3 regions of the Pectobacterium cacticida genome follow, and region 3 is predicted to be linked to each of the others. Evidence: predicted binding sites of a transcription regulator. Region 3 holds the regulator's gene; each other region holds the start of a gene.
What was found. The regulator CRP, encoded in region 3, controls carbon source genes, mostly activating them, when cyclic AMP is high. The targets are predictions, from matches to a motif close to ATGTGANNNNNNTCACAT.

Region 1 (4,688 bases), 2.1 Mb from region 3:
GCGCTGGACCTCCAGCCCCCACAGGTTGTAGCGCCGTGCCCAGACATCGACGGTGACGCGGCATTCCAAGTTGGCCCAGCATTCGCGCACCAGCGGCGCATCCACCGTCTGCGCCGACGAGGGGCAGGCCGAAGCGGGCGAACTTGCACAGGAAGCCGAACACTACGGACTCAAGAATGAGGCCGTAACACAATGCTATTGAAAACCTGGGTTATTGTATATCTTGACTTACTGAATCCCCTGACTGCGCAGGTAATCTTCATAGTTACCGGTGAAATCGATCACTTTATTTGGCGTCATTTCCAGAATACGGGTCGCCAACGAGCTAACGAACTCACGATCGTGAGAAACGAACAACAACGTGCCCTCATACATTTCCAACGCCATGTTTAACGATTCAATGGATTCCATATCCAGGTGATTGGTTGGTTCATCCATGATGAGAATGTTAGGACGCTGCATCATCAGCTTACCAAACAGCATGCGGCCTTTTTCGCCACCGGATAACACTTTTACTTTCTTCTTGATATCATCCTGGCTGAACAATAAACGACCTAGTACGCTGCGTACCGCCTGCTCGTCGTCTTTTTCCTGCTTCCACTGGCTCATCCAGTCAAACACCGTCAGCGTTTCATCGAATTCGTATTCATGATCCTGCGCGTAGTAGCCAATTTTGGCATTTTCCGACCACTTCACGGTGCCGCTGTCTGGCTGAAGATCGCCGACTAACGTTTTTAACAGCGTCGATTTACCAATACCATTCGTGCCCAGAACCGCAACTTTTTCGCCCACTTCCACCATCAGGTTCAATTTGTTGAAGAGTGGCCCGTTGTCAAACCCTTTGCTTAGCGCCTCCACTTCCAGCGCATTACGGAACAGTTTCTTATCCTGCTCAAAACGAATAAACGGGTTTTGACGGCTGGAAGCTTTCACCTCTTCCAGTTGGATCTTATCGATCTGGCGCGCGCGCGATGTCGCCTGTTTAGACTTGGAAGCATTGGCGCTAAAGCGGCTAACGAACGATTGCAGTTCGGAAATTTGCGCTTTCTTCTTAGCGTTATCGGCCAGTAGACGCTCGCGCGCCTGCGTCGCGGCCGTCATGTATTCATCGTAATTACCGGGATAAATACGCAACTCGCCATAGTCCAGATCCGCCATGTGCGTACAAACCATATTGAGGAAGTGGCGGTCATGCGAAATGATGATCATGGTGCTGTTCCGTTCGTTCAACACCTGCTCCAGCCAGCGGATCGTATCGATATCCAGGTTGTTGGTCGGTTCGTCGAGCAACAGGATATCAGGATCGGCAAACAGCGCTTGCGCCAGCAGGACACGCAGTTTCCAACCGGGAGCAATCTCACTCATCAAACCATAGTGCTGCTCAACGGGAATCCCAACACCCAGTAATAGTTCGCCAGCGCGAGATTCCGCGCTGTAGCCATCCATCTCACCATATTGCTCTTCCAGATCGGCAACTTTGTAGCCGTCCTCTTCGCTCATTTCAGCCAATGAGTAGATACGATCGCGTTCTTCTTTTACCGCCCACAGTTCCCCGTGGCCCATGATGACGGTATCCAGCACGCTGTATTTTTCAAAGGCAAACTGATCCTGACGCAGTTTACCCAGCCGCTCATTCGGATCGAGGAAGACGTTACCGGCGCTCGGCACCAGGTCACCACCGAGAATCTTCATGAATGTGGATTTACCGCAGCCATTTGCGCCAATCAAACCGTAACGGTTGCCGCCGCCAAATTTAACGGAAATGTTTTCAAACAACGGCTTGCTGCCGAACTGCATGGTGATATTGTTGGTACTTAACACAGCACTTATACTCGAGTCGGAATGTGATTTGGCGCGCATTATGCCACAAGCGCGCGCCAGGATCGCGGTTAGTTTTGAGTAATATTTAAGCGATAGCGCATACAGGAGAGAAATGCGATGCCGATAGTACGTCGTTTCAAACAGGTCGACGTTTTTACCCAGCAGCCCTTCAAGGGCAATCCGCTTGCCGTCATTCTGGAAGCAAATGGATTAACCGATGCGCAAATGCAGGATATCGCGCGTTGGACAAACCTGTCAGAAACGACGTTTGTTCTGCCAGCCACCGATCCTTTGGCGGATTACCACGTACGCATTTTTACGCCAGAATCGGAAATGCCCTTTGCCGGACACCCTACGCTGGGCACCGCGCATGCGCTGCTGGAAGAAGGATTGCGCCCGAAATCCCCAGGGCAGTTAGTGCAACAGTGCGGCGTTGGCTTAGTTCCGATCAATCTTCATGACGATGGCAGTCTGGCTTTTCACGCGCCACAGGCCACGATGGTTCCGTTTGGCGACGAGCACATGCCACTGCTGGTAAAAACGCTTGGCATGGCTGATTCTGATCGTGCTGCTATCGATAACCGCTACCCGCCCACCGCGGTGCATATGGGCATTCGCTGGCTGGTGATTCGCGTCGACAGCGCCGACACCTGTCTGGACATCAGACCGGATGCCGACGCGCTCCTGGCCGTACAAAACCTCAGCCAGACTAACGGTATCGCTATCTATGGCCCGCACGATAACGCGACGCCAGCCGACTATGAAGTCCGTGCTTTCTACATCGAAGGCGGTCACCTCAAGGAAGATCCGGTTACCGGCAGTGCTAATGCCTGTCTGGCTGCGCTGCTTCGCCAGCAGCACGCCACCAATAACGTCACCGCACCACTCAGCTACCTGGCACGACAAGGCACGATGCTACACTGCGATGGCCGGATTACCGTAACTTATCTGAACGATGAACCCTGGATCGGCGGGCACAGTGTCACGATCGTTGATGGCACCTTACAGGCCTAAGGAGAGGTTTTATGGAAACGCCGGTTATAGATCCGTTATTTGCAGACAAACTGTATGAGCTAGGCCATCGGCCCCATCTGCGCCTAACGATACAGGAGGAGCGTGACGCCGAGGCAATTTTTTCTCTGATTCAGCAGGAAAAAGCTCGTCTGCGGCAAACGTTACCCTGGCCAGATTCCGTCAAGAGCGTCGATGACACACGTGAAACCATTCGCGCCAATCGAAAGGCCTTCTTCGATAAGACGTCTGCCGTGTATCTTATCCGCTGGGACAACGCGCTGGCTGGCATCGTCTCCTTCAATACGATTCAGGATAAAGAGGGCGTCATTGGCTACTGGCTCGCCAAAGCCTTTGAAGGTAAAGGCATCATTTCTCAGGCCGTCAGCACGTTAATAACAGCTTATGCCGAGGCAAATCTGGTTGATCGCTGTGTCATCAAAGCCTCAACCGCCAACACACGCAGCAACGCGGTTGCCCAACGGCTCGGCTTCCGTTTTCATCACCTGGAGAAAGCGGCTGAACGGATTGGCGAGCAATGGTTCGATCAGAATATTTATCATTATCCAGTCAAACGATGAACCTACACCATTTCATGACCGGATTTGTCACTTGGTGACACGATGCATCGATGGCGCGCGCCCTTGACTGTCGCGACAACTTTTTTGTGATCATCATCACAAAAAAGTTGAAATTCGATCTCATCTCCGCTAGCATTAAAAACGTGATGAACATCACACTTAATTAATCCGTTAGAGGAGTCTGATGATGAAAACATTTCGTAAAATCAGCAAATTATTCAAAAAAATGGGAGATGTTTATGTCAGTTACTGCGAACGTATTGGATCCGTCATCAGCCCGTTCTAATGCTGATATAAACAATTTTTAAAAGCCGCCTTTCATAGGCGGCTTTTGTTTTATCTGCCCAATTCCACTTTTTCGGATCCTCACCGAGGCAAAAGCGATAACAAGAATGACAACGCATTCACATGGCTTTTTATTAACCGGCCGGTGAATCTAGCGCTTTGCCAGCAGCAACCCTAATACCAGACCAACGGTAGCGCCAATACCAATACCGTGCCAGGGATTGTCACGCACATAGCCATCGGCTTTATCGGCAACCTTCTTTGCACGCGCGCAGTAGCCGTCATTGGCACCAAGACGTTTTTTGACTTCTGATAATGCCTTTTCCGCCCCTTTTTTCAATTCCTGATAGGCGTCATCTGCCTGATCGCCCGTATAGCGCAGCACTTCATCTAGGGTTTCTGACAGAAGCTTTAAATCATCATCGACACGAATTTCTTCAGGCTGTTTTTTTGTCGCGGCCATAAAATGCTTCCTTCTGTTATGAAAAGTCATTAGTTATAAAATGTCATCCTTTTAACTATAGACAATTTTGCGCGGCATCTACGACGGTAATAGACCGGATCATTCCTAAACGTATTTTGCAGATATAAAAAAAGCGCCGCGAATTCTCCTCAACGGCGCTTTTATATGACACAACCTAATTCGTGTAGTGGCTACATCATCGGCTGCGCCAATTGCACTAAAGCGATCAGCGGCTGCGGATACAAACCCAAGAACAGCACGGCAATAGAAGAGATCAACACAACAACCCCACCTGCCGTTAAGGCCCAGTTGCTTGGCGTATCACGCTGTCGCTGCTGAGGCGCCGATAAGTACAGGCTCACCATCACGCGCAGGTAATAGTACAAACCGATAGCGCTACCCAGGACTACCGCCCCCGTCAGCCACCACAGTTCAGCATTCACACCCACTGCCAGCACATAAAATTTGCCGAAGAAGCCCAGCGTCATAGGGATACCCGCTAGCGACAGCATCATCACCGTCATCAC
Region 2 (4,688 bases), 1.0 Mb from region 3:
GGGATGGAGATGTTTGTTCAAAAAAGTTCATTTTCACCTACCATGTATATAAAAAAACTATTCTACATAGGCATCTAATAGCAATAAACGGATTAATTGCTATATTGGAATGTCGCTCTAGTCTATTTTGTTATTAGTGAAATACGGTTTTTTCATTGCGGCTTATAATGGTAATTTCACTGATTTTTTGTGGGATTTTTATTTAAAAAATAATGAATTCACGTTGAATTAATGAATAGAACATCGCTTCACGCAGAGAAATAACGCGTGGTTAATAGCGCCCGGCATCCGCAATACAATCATTCACAATACAATCATTCACAATACAATCATTCACAATACAATCATTCCCAATACAATCATTCCCAATACAATCATTCACAATACAATCATTCCCAATACAATCATTCATAATACAATCATTCACATTACCATCACCCGTCAACGTAATGATAACCAAGCTATGCTTTAACGCCTTACTGACGAGCAAGTTCACTCCACATTAACAAAACGCTGGCGATAGGCGCTGGGCGAGACGCCAAATGCCTGATGGAACACGACGGAAAAGTAATTGCTGTCTTCAAAGCCACATAGCGCGGCAACATCACCAATGGTTTGCTGATCGTAGCGCAACAATTCCATCGCTTTGCACAACCGCAATTGGCGCAAATAATGTGGCACGCTCATGCCCGTTTGCGCTTTAAAGCGCGAGCGCAAACCGCGGGCGCTAAAGCGATGCTGTTCGCAAAAGGCCTCAAAGCGAAACGGCGCGGCAATGCTGGCACGCAGCGCATTCATCAACATATCTAACTGATGTGCATCGGCGAGTTGGGGATTATCCGGCGTGTGGCGATAGCGCGCCGCCAGCAAGGCAATCTGCAACAATAATGCTTCGCTCAACTGCAACGATAATGGATCCGATTTCATGCACTCCTGCATTAACGCATCGACCTTCTCACGCAGGGTGTCCAGACCTTCGGAACCTAAACACCAATGGCGCTGACGTTGTGGGAGCTCGCCGCCCGGTAGTAATGTTTGCCAGTCCGCAGCGAGCGTCAGTCGATTGCGGACATAAAGGATATTATCGAGTTCAAGCCCATGAACGGATTCATAGCTGTGACGATCGTTCGCAGAGACATAGAACATATCACCACGAGTAATACGATAAGGCACATCATTCCAAAGATGCAGGCCATTGCCGCGCCAGACAATAACCAGTTCCTCAAAATCATGATGATGTAGGGGAAACGCCGACTGCGGTCGCCGATCGGCGACCATAACGGCATTTTTCTCAGTCAGAAAATAATCTTCTGTCTGTAATTTCAACCCCCGAATTACTGCCGCCATTTCCTCACCCGTGCTGGTATGACTTACTCTTCATGAGAAAACGCCTGATGGCGTAGTGATTTGGGCGCTTGCGAGAATGCCTTACGGAATTGCGTCGAAAAATGATTGCTGTCGCTAAATCCACAAGCGTGAGCAATGGTCGTGATAGAGTCGTCACTTTGCTGCAAGCGCCGCCGAGCCTCTAATAATCTTAACCGATTTAGATAACGTTGTGGCGTCATACCCGTGTGTTGTTTGATCTGGCGGTGCAACGTACGTAGCGGCAACGCAAACCGATCGGCCAAACAGCCCCAGTTCACCTCTTCGCTATAGTTATTTTGCAGCCACCCCAGCAAGGCCTGCACGCCCTGACGTTCGGACCCCGTGCCCTGTGTTTGAAAACAATGCTGACGCAATTGCACCAGAATGTGTAGAAACAGACTCTCGCTAGCGGCAATCGCTTCCGGTGTGTCGCTCTGGGAAAGTTCCGCCAGGCTATTAAGCGAATGCTTTAGCTGTTGCATCCCCACCGCATTGACTTGCCATTGTCCTTGCCACTCGCCATTGGGGCCATAGGGTAAAAATGCGGCGATATCGGAAAGAAAGCGGAACCCACGCGGCGAGCGGTACAACATGTTCGTCAGGCATAATCCCTCGACGTCTTCAAACATATGCCGATCGTTATCGCGGACAAAGAACACCGAGCCACTGCATAGCGCATAGGGTTGATCGTTGAACACGTGGACACCCGCGCCCTGTTCCACCAGCACGATTTCCCAGAAATCATGATAATGTTCGGGAAAGGCCGTTTGTGGCGTGCGCGGCTCTACCGCGACAGTAACAGCACGCGAAGTGAAAAAATCATCAGCACGAAGTAACGTCATTTCAGTTCTCCATTCAGCTTTTGCCAAAACGAGTCTTTGAAAAAGAGTAGCCAGAAGCGGCACCATCGACCTTAAAATACCGTCACCCACGCGTTACCTTATTGCTCTTTTTTTAAGATTCCGCCCCTCAATTGATTGAACTGTGGTCAGGATCACACCGCCTTATCCCTTGCTTTTTCATGGTTACCATCGAGCAAACTTGCCAGACTGTGACCCCTTTCACAGTCAGCTTTGTCATTTTGCCAGACGCCAGTCGTAGATGGCACTCATAGGAAGGCAGCCCGCATTACCGCTCATTACACTGCAACACATCTAACAATAAGGAGTTGTGGCTATGGCGGTGAAAAATATCGTGGCAGTGGATTTAGGCGCTTCCAGCGGTCGGGTGATGCTGGCAACCTTACACACTGCGACGCAGCATCTGACGCTGAAAGAAATTCACCGATTCAGCAATACGCTGGTTTTTCAGGACGGTCATCACCAGTGGGATCTTGCCGCGCTGGAGCGCGACATCCTCATTGGGTTACACCAAATCGATGCCATGGGTATCGCCCCGGATAGTATTGGGGTTGATAGTTGGGCGGTGGATTATGTGTTGCTTGATAAAAATGGTCGGCGTCTCGGCCTACCGTATTCCTATCGTGACCATCGCACTGACGGCGTAATGGCGACGGTGACCGCAGAGTTAGGGCGTGAGGCCATCTACCAGCGTACCGGCATTCAGTTTCTGCCATTTAACACCCTGTATCAGCTCAAAGCCTTACGCGATGCACAACCCGATTATTGGCAGCAGGTGGCGCATTTGCTGATGATCCCAGACTATTTTCACTATCGTCTCACCGGGAATATCGTCTGCGAATACACCAACGCCAGCACGACCCAACTACTTAATCTGCATAATAAAAGCTGGGATCGCGAACTGCTGCGCTATCTGGATATCCCGCGTCATTGGTTAAGCGAACCGGTACAGCCGGGGCACACCGTGGGAAGCTGGATCGCACCAAGCGGGCGCAAGATCCCCGTCACAGCCGTTGCCACGCACGACACGGCCAGCGCGGTGGTCGGCACGCCATTACAGAACCGCGACAGCGCTTACCTCAGTTCCGGCACCTGGTCGCTGATGGGTATTGAGAGCGACATCCCCTTTAATGGCCCTCAGGCGTTGGCGGCAAATATCACTAACGAAGGCGGCGTGGACGGCACCTATCGGGTGCTGAAGAATATTATGGGCCTGTGGCTACTACAGCGCCTTTGTCGGGAGCGCGACATTACGGATTTAAGCGCACTCATTCAATCCGCCGCCGCCCTGCCCGGCTTCGTCAGCTTGATTAATCCCAATGACGAGCGTTTTATCAATCCGCCCTCCATGCAGGAAGCGATCCGCGACTATTGCCGCGAGCATAACCAACCTGTTCCCCGAACCGATGCCGAACTGGCGCGTTGCATTTTCGACAGCCTCGCGTTGCTTTACCGCCAGGTCGTGTTGGAGTTGGGCGATCTGCGCCATGCGCCAATCCGCCAATTGCACATTGTCGGCGGCGGTTGCCAGAACACGTTTTTGAACCAACTGTGCGCCGATGTGTGCCAGATTCCGGTGCTGGCCGGGCCGGTCGAAGCCTCAACGCTTGGCAACATCGGTTGCCAACTGATGGCGCTGGACGCCGTCACCGACCTTGCCGCCTTCCGCCGTTTGCTAACGCATAACTTCCCTCTGCAACGCTTTACCCCCCGTGCGGAGAGTGATTTTGCCGGGCACTGGCGTCGTTTTCAGGCGCTCAGCCAGCCAGAAACCGCCCCAAAGGGCAAAAAGGAGACTACGCAATGAGTACACCAATTGAAACCGCCTGGCAGTTGGCAAAAGCGCGCTATGCCAGCCTGAATGTTGATGTTGAGGCCGCGCTGAATCAGCTCGATCAGATACCGGTGTCAATGCACTGCTGGCAGGGTGACGATGTGGCTGGGTTTGAGCAAACCGGCGGGCCATTAACCGGCGGCATTCAAGCCACGGGCAACTACCCAGGCAAGGCAAACACGCCAGAGGAACTGCGCGCCGATCTGGAACAGGCCTTTGCACTGATTCCCGGTCCTAAACGGCTTAACTTACACGCCATCTATCTCGAATCCGCGCAGCCTGTCGCCCGCAACGAAATTGCCCCTGAACATTTCAGCCAGTGGGTTGCCTGGGCTAAACGCCACCAGCTAGGGCTGGATTTCAACCCAACCTGCTTCTCGCATCCGCTGAGCGCCGATGGTTTTACCCTATCGCATCCTGACGAAAAGGTACGCCGTTTCTGGATTGAGCACTGCCAGGCCAGCCGCCGGATTTCAGCCTACTTCGGCCGCGAGCTCGGTACGCCTTCCGTGATGAACATCTGGGTACCAGATGGTATGAAAGATTTGACTATCGACCGTTTGGCATTCCGTCAGCGGCTGCTTAACGCCCTGGATGAGATTATCGCTGAACCACTCGATCAGGCG
Region 3 (4,688 bases):
ACGTCGTGAGACAGTTCGGTCCCTATCTGCCGTGGGCGTAGGAAGATTGAGAGGGGTTGCTCCTAGTACGAGAGGACCGGAGTGAACGCACCGCTGGTGTACGGGTTGTGATGCCAATTGCATTGCCCGGTAGCTACGTGCGGAAGAGATAACCGCTGAAAGCATCTAAGCGGGAAACTTGCCTCGAGATGAGTCTTCCCTGGGCACAAGATGCCCCTGAAGGGCCGTTGAAGACGACGACGTAGATAGGCTGGGTGTGTAAGCGTAGCGATACGTTGAGCTGACCAGTACTAATGACCCGAGAGGCTTAACCTTACAACACCGAAGGTGTTTTGAGAGATGAAAGACGCATAGAGAACGATATTCAGCTTGTTTTAGGATTGGTTCTGATGGTTACGGAGATGACAAAGAAGGGAGTCATGTTAAGTAACGGTCGGAATGAAACAGATTTGCCTGGCGGCGATAGCGCGGTGGTCCCACCTGACCCCATGCCGAACTCAGAAGTGAAACGCCGTAGCGCCGATGGTAGTGTGGGGTCTCCCCATGTGAGAGTAGGGAACTGCCAGGCATCAAACAAGTGGAAAGCCCCTGTCGCAAGACAGGGGCTTTTTGCTGTGCTGCGCCCAGCATGAGCACATTCCTGCGGGGGAAAGTCCTGCCATAAGTTGATCACAACACAACGAATGAAGCGAAGTGCACTTGCGTGAGGGGGAGCGCAAACGCCAAGAGTCTGGCGGCGAGCTGGATACATCGGCTCAGGGCAATCCAGCTCAAGCAATGGAAGAGTGGTAAGACGGTGAACTGGGCGTTATGTGCAATGGGAGTCAGTGCGACGGTGGCTCAACAGCCGCTGCGGGAGGAGATACAGTGCCAAACTATTCAATAGGGTATTTTAACCCAGCAATGGCTCGACAGTCTGGGAGTGCCTCATCTCTTGGCCTCAACTTCCCAAACCGCCCGGTGCGGACCCGCATGCCGGGTGACGCGGAGGGGCACAGTTCATAAGAACTGCGCCCTATGCCGATTTACAAGGCGTTAGCGAGTGCCATAAACGACAATCGTTTTACCATGAGCAGAAATCAGATTCTGATCTTCTAACATTTTTAGAATACGCCCCACGGTTTCACGTGAACAGCCAACGATTTGTCCAATTTCCTGGCGAGTAATTTTTATTTGCATGCCATCTGGGTGTGTCATGGCATCAGGCTGTTTGGCCAGGTTAAGTAGAGTCTGTGCGATACGGCCAGTGACATCAAGGAAGGCAAGATTGCCCACTTTTTCTGAAGTTACCTGGAGGCGACTTGCCATTTGAGCAGATAGACGCATGAGAATATCTGGATTGACTTGAATAAGTTGGCGGAATTTTTTATAAGAAATTTCTGCAACTTCACAAGCTGTTTTCGCTCGGACCCAGGCGCTGCGTTCCTGACCTTCTTCGAATAGGCCAAGCTCACCAATAAAATCGCCTTGATTGAGGTAGGAAAGGATCATTTCCTTGCCTTCTTCATCCTTGATTAGCACTGCGACAGAGCCTTTAACGATATAGTAAAGCGTTTCTGCTTTTTCACCTTGGTGAATCAGCGTGCTCTTCGATGGATACTTATGGATGTGACAATGGGAAAGGAACCATTCGAGAGTTGGGTCTGTTTGCGGTTTGCCGAGAACCATTCGCTATCATCCTCTGTTGTAATTTACTACGCAAATTACAGGGGTCAGAGTTCCCTGTACGGCGCGTTTAACTGCTAAAAATAAAATTTAGTCTAGGCAGAATGATGTCAGGGAATATACTGGAACCATTGTACCCCCTGATTTCCGGTTGCTGTCTTGCCGCACCGTAAACATAACTGAGGTATGTTTGGTTACGCCATCATCTTCTTCGTTTCAGGGGGCGTCCAGAAACAGTCTATTCTATTTTTGTTTTAACACAGCTTTGAGGATGTGTCTTGTGTTGTCTCGCGTCAGTATGACAACGCGCCGAATTTTGCTGACTTTTGTACAGTTAAGATATAAGTTTTCAAAAAAATTTTAGCGGGGAAGCATCATGCAAGCTCGGGTGAAATGGGTTGAGGGTTTAACGTTTCTGGGGGAGTCCGCGTCAGGGCATCAGATATTGATGGATGGTAATTCCGGTGATAAAGCGCCCAGCCCGATGGAAATGGTGTTGATGTCGGTTGGAGGGTGTAGCGCGATCGATGTAGTGTCGATTCTGCAAAAAGGGCGTAATGATATGACCGACTGTGAGGTGAGATTAACGTCAGAGCGACGGTCTGAAACGCCGCGTTTATTTACTCATATCAATCTGCATTTTATCGTTACGGGCAAAAATCTGACCGATAATGCTGTTGAACGCGCTGCTGCACTATCAGCGGAAAAATACTGCTCAGTAGCGCTAATGTTGAGTAATATTGTTAAGGTAACACACAGCTACGAAATTAGAACGTTGTCATAACGTTTCTCTGAGCGCGATATCGCCGAACCTGTCGCGCTTATTTAATCGCTTTCCCTTCAACCAATCGCTGTACCAGTGGTGCCATGATTAATTCCATCGCCAACCCCATTTTCCCGCCAGGAACGACCAGCGTGTTAATGTGGGAAATAAAGGATCCCTGTAACATGGCGAGTAAATAGGGATAATCAATAGCATCCAACCCCTGAAAGTGAATGACGACGAAACTTTCATCCAGTGACGGAATTGACTTAGCCGCGAACGGGTTAGAGGTATCCACCGTAGGTACGCGCTGGAAGTTAATGTGTGTACGAGAGAACTGTGGCGTGATGTAGGTGATGTAGTCTTCCATTGAACGGACGACGGAGTCCATTACGGCCTCACGCGAGTGACCTCGTTCATTGATGTCTCGCATCAGTTTTTGTATCCACTCTAAGTTAACGATCGGCACCACGCCGACGAGTAAATCCACATGCTGTGCCACGTCGTTTTGCTCAGTGACTACGCCGCCGTGCAGCCCTTCATAAAACAGAATATCGGTGGGTTCCGGCATCGGCTCCCACGGAGTAAACGTTCCGGGAACTTGATTGTAAGGAATCGCCTCGTCGTAAGTATGAAGATATTTACGCGTCTGGCCGCGTCCATGCAGACTGTATTCAATAAATGATTGTTCCAACAGACTGAAATCATTCGCTTCCGGGCCAAAGTAACTAATATGGCGCCCTAAATCACGCGCTTTGCGGATAGCCATATCCATTTCCGGACGGGTATAGCGGTGGAAGCTATCGCCTTCCAATCGGGCCGCACTTAGATGGAGTTGCTGAAAAATCTTATGGAAGGCCCGACTGGTTGTAGTTGTACCCGCTCCGCTGGAGCCAGTTACCGCAATAATCGGATGCTGATATGACATAAGGCGCGTGACTCCGTGATGGTTAACCTACAAAGTAGAGTGAGAGTGCTTACGCATATCCTCAATAATCGCGCAAGTTTTAAACATGCTTAGTCTGCCCTGTGATACCGTTCGCTACGTTAATAAGGGGTATCTTCTCCGGCATTGAACTGAGCACGCGGCATAATATTGAGGCTCTCATGTAGCTCAGACCATACTAACACGATGTCACCGGACTTCAGTTGCCGGCGAACATCTTCCACTTTCTGTGCTAGCGACCATTCTTGTTCGCCATAATCCGTACCTTCGCGCAGAACGAAAGCTTCAATGATGTTATCCAGCGTATCTGGATCGAGCTGTTGCCAGGGAATAATCACGTTATAATTCCTGAGTAAAATGGTTCATAAAGAGGCATCAGCGGCGTGGTTCAAAAATGTGTTAAGCCAAAGAGGAATACGCTGTTCCAGCCACATTTCCGGTTTCAACCAGGTGCCACTGACGAAGCCAACATGTCCGCCGTGTTCTGTTAACTGATATTCAATATTAGAAGGTAATTGTGATAGATCGGGAATAACGTCTGGCGTCATGAAAGGATCGTCCCTCGCGTGGATGATGAGTAGCGGTTTACGAATCTGGGACAGCAACGGCAAGGCGCTACAGCGTTGATAATAGTCTATAGCATCGCTGAAGCCGTGGATACGAGAGGTAATGACGTCATCAAACTCCTGTAATCGGCGAATGCGCTTCAACTGCGAAAAGTGAATCGGTAGTGTATCCGGATAGGCGTCTAGCTTACGGCCGACGCTTTGTTTCAGCAGATGCAGCAGGTAATACTGATAAAGTCGGGAGAAGCCTTGTTCCATCCGACGGCTACAAGGCTCAAGCATCAACGGTGCGCTGACAATCGTGGCCGCGGACAGGTAACAAGAGCTGCCCTGCTGGGCGAGGAGGCAGGCTAGCATATTGCCGCCAAGAGAAACGCCGATGGCGGCAGTGGGGGCATCGCCCAACGTTTCCTGCATCCAGCGCAGAAAATAACTGGCATCGCTGGTTTCGCCGGAGTGATACAGTCGCTTCATACGGTTGGGTTTGCCGCCGCATCCGCGAAAATGCATGACAACGCTCAACCAATCGTACTGCTTACAGGCTTGTAACAGGCCATGAGCGTAGGGGCTGTAAAAATTGCCCTCAAGCCCGTGAAATAACACCACGCGTGGTTTGTGCTTAGCCTGTTCCGGTGCTTCGCTCCACGCCAGATCGACAAAATCGCCGTCGGGTAATTCAAGTGATTGCCAGATGGGTAAGAACGATACAGAACGACGAATTAGGCGTGGTAAAAGTGTTTGCAGGTGT

Region 1: a site for CRP is predicted at 1,843-1,860, ahead of RFN81_RS11770 (ABC-F family ATPase). Genes of this name have one in related genera too.
Region 2: a site for CRP is predicted at 2,351-2,368, ahead of rhaS (HTH-type transcriptional activator RhaS). Genes of this name have one in related genera too.

What each region holds. Positions count from the first base shown of each region.
Region 1 covers NZ_CP133656.1:2,554,640-2,559,327, forward strand. Annotated here, with positions in the region: gene RFN81_RS11765 (hypothetical protein) at 1-105, opposite strand, end outside; gene RFN81_RS11770 (ABC-F family ATPase) at 229-1,821, opposite strand; gene RFN81_RS11775 (PhzF family phenazine biosynthesis protein) at 1,939-2,835, shown strand; gene RFN81_RS11780 (GNAT family N-acetyltransferase) at 2,847-3,413, shown strand; gene elaB (stress response protein ElaB) at 3,850-4,161, opposite strand; gene nuoN (NADH-quinone oxidoreductase subunit NuoN) at 4,353-4,688, opposite strand, start outside.
Region 2 covers NZ_CP133656.1:3,579,949-3,584,636, forward strand. Annotated here, with positions in the region: gene RFN81_RS16300 (YagU family protein) at 1-31, opposite strand, end outside; gene RFN81_RS16305 (helix-turn-helix domain-containing protein) at 493-1,347, opposite strand; gene rhaS (HTH-type transcriptional activator RhaS) at 1,371-2,210, opposite strand; gene rhaB (rhamnulokinase) at 2,545-4,035, shown strand; gene RFN81_RS16320 (L-rhamnose isomerase) at 4,032-4,688, shown strand, end outside.
Region 3 covers NZ_CP133656.1:495,631-500,318, forward strand. Annotated here, with positions in the region: rRNA gene RFN81_RS02330 (23S ribosomal RNA) at 1-315, shown strand, start outside; rRNA gene rrf (5S ribosomal RNA) at 453-568, shown strand; gene crp (cAMP-activated global transcriptional regulator CRP) at 1,036-1,668, opposite strand; gene RFN81_RS02345 (OsmC family protein) at 2,042-2,449, shown strand; gene RFN81_RS02350 (phosphoribulokinase) at 2,487-3,356, opposite strand; gene RFN81_RS02355 (YheU family protein) at 3,476-3,712, opposite strand; gene RFN81_RS02360 (hydrolase) at 3,737-4,688, opposite strand, start outside.